2 regions of the Alteromonas sp. G5_S2_22_S1 genome follow, and region 1 is predicted to be linked to the other one. Evidence: predicted binding sites of a transcription regulator. Region 1 holds the regulator's gene; the other holds the start of a gene.
The links. The regulator FNR, encoded in region 1, switches genes on or off when oxygen is low (the NO sensors DNR and NnrR bind a similar motif). The targets are predictions, from matches to a motif close to TTGATCTAGATCAA.
Positions count from the first base shown of each region.

Region 2: a site for FNR is predicted at 1,402-1,415, ahead of ACTRWF_RS18030 (OmpW family outer membrane protein). Genes of this name have one in related genera too.

Region 1 covers NZ_JBQKUJ010000005.1:18,229-20,637, reverse strand. Annotated here, with positions in the region: gene ACTRWF_RS07260 (urease accessory protein UreH domain-containing protein) at 1-376, shown strand, start outside; gene fnr (fumarate/nitrate reduction transcriptional regulator Fnr) at 422-1,162, shown strand; gene uspE (universal stress protein UspE) at 1,419-2,342, shown strand.
Region 2 covers NZ_JBQKUJ010000023.1:2,543-4,951, forward strand. Annotated here, with positions in the region: gene aroE (shikimate dehydrogenase) at 1-68, opposite strand, end outside; gene ACTRWF_RS18025 (group II truncated hemoglobin) at 67-498, shown strand; gene ACTRWF_RS18030 (OmpW family outer membrane protein) at 614-1,288, opposite strand; gene hemF (oxygen-dependent coproporphyrinogen oxidase) at 1,524-2,409, opposite strand, start outside.

The sequences.
Region 1 (2,409 bases):
CTTAGGGAAATGGTGGACGGGTTTATCGGTCTTAGAAAACGCGGGCAAAGGCCTGTTTGCAAAGCTTCAGCCTTTATCAAAACGATTTCTTCCTTTCAAAACGCCGTTAAGCGCGGTTCCCTACGGCTTTGTATGGGGCTGGCTACCATGTGGATTGGTCTATTCAACGCTAACCTGGTCTCTGGCAGCGGGTAATGCATTGCAAGGCGCTGGCATTATGTTTTTCTTCGGTTTGGGAACGTTACCCACATTGTTAGCCGCAAGTGCCGGTAGCCAGTATCTTGTTCAAAGCTTTCAGCACAGCTATGTGAGACAAGTCATAGCTGTGATAATGGCCATATATGCCACTTATCTAATTTATGGCGCATTCATGTGAAAATGCGTGTACTATAATCATGTGTACATTAAGAGAGTCAGTCTTATGAGCAAAGGAAGCGAATTTTCAATACATTGTCAGAACTGTAGTTTCAGTCACCTCTGTTTACCTGTTGCATTGAATAAGACAGAAATAGAGTCTCTCGACGATATCATAGAGCGCAAAAAGCCCCTTCATAAAGGTGATACCCTTGTTCAAACCGGCGATAAGTTTGAGTCGTTATATGCAGTAAGAACCGGGTCATTTAAATCGTTTGTGACTAACTCTGAAGGTGAAGAGCAAATAACGGGGTTTCACTTTCCCGGTGACATCATTGGCTTTGATGCCCTTCGAGAAAACAAGCACCAAAGTTACACAATGGCTCTAGAAACCGCCATGGTGTGCGAGTTGCCCTACGAAACGCTTGACGAAATGTCGATGCAGTTTCCTAAATTACGCCATCAAATTATGAGCTTTATGAGTGCAGAGATTAAACATGATCACGATTTGATAATGCTTCTCAACAAACGCACGGCTGAAGAACGCCTTTTGTATTTTATCTCTCATTTATCTCAGCGTTTTGAAGAACGCGGTTTTTCACACAGAGAATTTCACCTTACGATGACGCGTAACGAGATAGGTAACTATCTTGGCTTAACGATAGAGACCATCAGTCGCTTATTAAGTCGTTTCCAAAAAGAAGATATTATTAAAGTTGATGGTAAACTTATTACGATTGTGGACTTTGAACGCCTTAATACCAAGCTAGAAGTGCTTAACGGCCCGAGTATAGTGTGTAACGGCTAACGTGGTCTAACTCGGTTAAATAGTGTTATCTTCCTAAAAGCGCGCATTCAGCGCGCTTTATAATCCTACTTCCAAAACCTTTTTTACCCATTAGTGCCAATGCCGCAGTCACTATACATTGTTGCTTGCCTTGCAATATAAAATACTTGATCTAAAACAACTTACGTTTTCCACATTGTCGTTTATAGTTAGTAAGAGTTACTGTTGAACGTTACCGTTCACACAGCCACGACCAAACTTCGTATTAGGGGGAGTTATGATTGAGTGTAAACGAATCCTTGCGGTAGTCGATGCCGAGCGAGATAACCAGCCCGCGTTAAGTCGCGCTTATGAATTAGCATCAAAGACCGGGGCCTCTGTAACTGCGATTATGGTGGTTTACGACTTGTCTTATGATATGACCACTATGTTAAGTCCAGATGAGCGAGAAGCCATGCGAGATGCTGTTACCAATGAGCATGCTAAATGGCTCTCTGGGCAGCTTAAAGAACAAGGCTTCGGTGAAACTGACATCGTGGTTGAATGGAACAATCGTGCCTACGAATCGATTATCTATTACACACTTAAGAATCAAATTGACCTTGTTGTAAAAGCCACTAAAAAGCATGACGACCTGGCTTCCGTTATTTTTACACCTACCGATTGGCATTTAATGCGTAAGTGTCCGCGCCCCGTTTTATTAGTTAAAGAGCATGATTGGCCAGAAGGCGGCGAGATCATTGCCGCTGTAAACGTCGGCAGTGAAGACGAAGAACATGCTGCGCTTAACGACAAGATTACCGTTATCGCCAATGATTATGCGGCCTTGCTAAAAGGTAAGGTTAATTTAGTCAATAGCTTCCCTTCTACGCCACTTAATATTGCTATCGAGGTGCCCGAATTTGACCCTGATACCTATCATGACGCGGTAAAAAATCATCATAAGAAAGAAATGAAAAGCCATGCGTTAAAGTACGGCATTGCAGATGAAAAATGTGTTGTCAGAGAAGGGCTACCTGAAAAAGTCATTCCACAAGTGGCAAAGACATTAGACGCCGAACTCGTCATTATAGGCACTGTAGGCCGTGTTGGTCTTTCTGCCGCGCTTATTGGGAACACGGCGGAGCATGTTATTGATGAGCTAAATTGTGACGTATTGGCTATCAAGCCAGACGGATTCGAGTCGCCGTTAAGTGTGTGATGCCATTAACCTTACGAGCAACCTTTTATGCGTAAATTTAAGAATACAGGCATGGTCTAGAAAAGGC
Region 2 (2,409 bases), on a different contig from region 1:
AACATCTGATGGATGGTTGGTGATAAACTCTGTGCAATAGGGTTGCCAAATACAGCGAATTTTTTCATGGGAATACGAGACTTATTTAATATAAAGAAGAAAAGCGATAATCGTGTTACGCAGAGTACACCATATGCGCGTATAGGTGGAGAGAAGAAAGTACGCGAATTGGCGAATACGTTTTACGACATAATGGAAACCGACCCATTAGCAAGCGAACTTTTGGCTCTTCACCCTCAACCGCTTGATAGAATTCGCAACGTGTTCTTTTTATATTTAAGTTTGTGGCTTGGCGGCCCAGATGATTATCAGCAGCAATTCGGCCACCCGCGACTTCGTGCACGCCACCTTCCTTATACCGTAACGCCAGAACTTAAAGCGCAGTGGATGTACTGTATGCGCAAGGCTATGTTTAAAACTGTCGATGATATAACGTTAGCGCAACAGCTACTTGAAGCACTTGACCAGCTTGCCAGCCATATGGTGAACACCAAATAAAAAAGCGCGTTGAAAGGAATAACCTTTAACGCGCAAGTCCCCTGTTACTGTCTACGCTCTTTGTGGCGTATAAAGTAGTACAATTACGAAAGCCTCAATTTTTGGGTGTTCGGCCTTAAAAGGTATAGCCTACCGATATGGTGTACACCCAAGGGTCTATTTCAATATCACTCACCTTACCTGCGGCATCACCAACCTTAAACGTGGCTTCAGTATCAATATCGATGAAACGTACTGATGCATTTACATGCCACTTTGTATCAATTTGGTAGTCCATACCCACTTGAGCTGATAAACCAAATGAGTTATCGAGTGATAGGTCGCTTAAGCCTGCATCCTCGTTTGCGCCAGTAAATTCCTCATCAAAGATAAAGGTGTAGTTAATACCCCCACCAATATATGGCTGAAAGGCTGAACTTGCATCGTTGAAGTAATAGTTAGCGGTGAGTGTTGGCGGTAAGTGAGTAACTTCACCAAGCTGATTTCCCGTACCTAACGGGTCGGCAACAGAGAAGTTCACGTCGTGCTTAAAGGGCGTTGCCGCAAGCAGTTCGATATTAATTTTATCAGTAATGAAGTATGCAACGTTCAAACCTAGCTGGGTATCGTTATCAATATTAAGGGCAACACCAAGATCATTGCCACCAGCGACGATGTTAGAAGTAGATTCGTCAGGAGCAACGGTAGTCAGACCGCCTCGAACAATCCAATCGCCCTGCTGATGAGCGCTAGCTAAAGGTGAAAGTGCAGCAAGGGTAAGACAAAGTGCAGATAAAGTGTGTTTGCGCATGATGTGTCTCTTTTGTGTTTAACTAAGATGGCGCTACTTTACGCCGTTAGCTAAACGAAACATTGATCCAGCGCAAAGTTAATAACCCACTGAAACACCAACGGTATTTGAAATTGATATAGATCAACAAGAAATGCCGCAGAGTGACTTCATGCGGCGTTTTTGTATGACTTTTTTATGCTTAAACCTTCTTTGGTGTAAGCCTGGATAAAGAAGTGATTGAATTGAACACTTTTTACCACGGAGTAGGTTTAAGCCAATCCGTAAGCTTAGCCTCAGCACTCCCTGGTGCCGGGGTATAGCAGTATTCCCACCGGGCCAACGGCGGCATAGACATTAAAATAGATTCCGTACGTCCACCGGTTTGCAAACCAAATAAGGTGCCACGGTCGAATACTAGATTAAATTCAACATAGCGACCTCTGCGATAAAGCTGAAAATCACGCTCTCTTTCGCCATAATCAGTTTGCTTGCGTCGCTCAACAATAGGGACATAAGCATCAATAAAACCATTGCCAACCGCCTGCATAAAAGCGAATGACTGCTCGAAGCCCCATTCATTAAGGTCGTCAAAGAACAACCCACCTACGCCGCGGGTTTCGTTGCGGTGTTTTAAGTAAAAGTACTCATCGCACCATTTTTTGTACTTGGGGTATACGTCTTCACCGAATGGCTTGCATAATTTCTTGGCTGTATCATGCCAATGCACCACGTCGTCTTTAAAGGGATAAAACGGCGTTAAATCAAAGCCACCGCCAAACCACCAGATAGGTGCTTCGCCCTCTTTTTCTGCAATAAAAAAGCGCACGTTTGCATGAGAGGTGGGAATATACGGGTTGTGGGGGTGAATAACTAAAGATACTCCCATTGCCTGAAAGTTTCGCCCTGCAAGCTCCGGACGATTAGCCGTAGCAGACGCTGGCATTTGACTGCCGAACACATGGGAAAAGTTTACGCCGCCTTGCTCTATCACCGCACCATTTTTAAGCACGCGAGAGCGTCCACCGCCCCCTTCTTCGCGCTGCCAACTGTCTTCAACAAACTGGCCCTTACCGTCGGCAAGTTCAAGGGTTTGGCAAATGGTATCTTGCAACCCTAGTAGATAGCTTTTTACTTGTTCT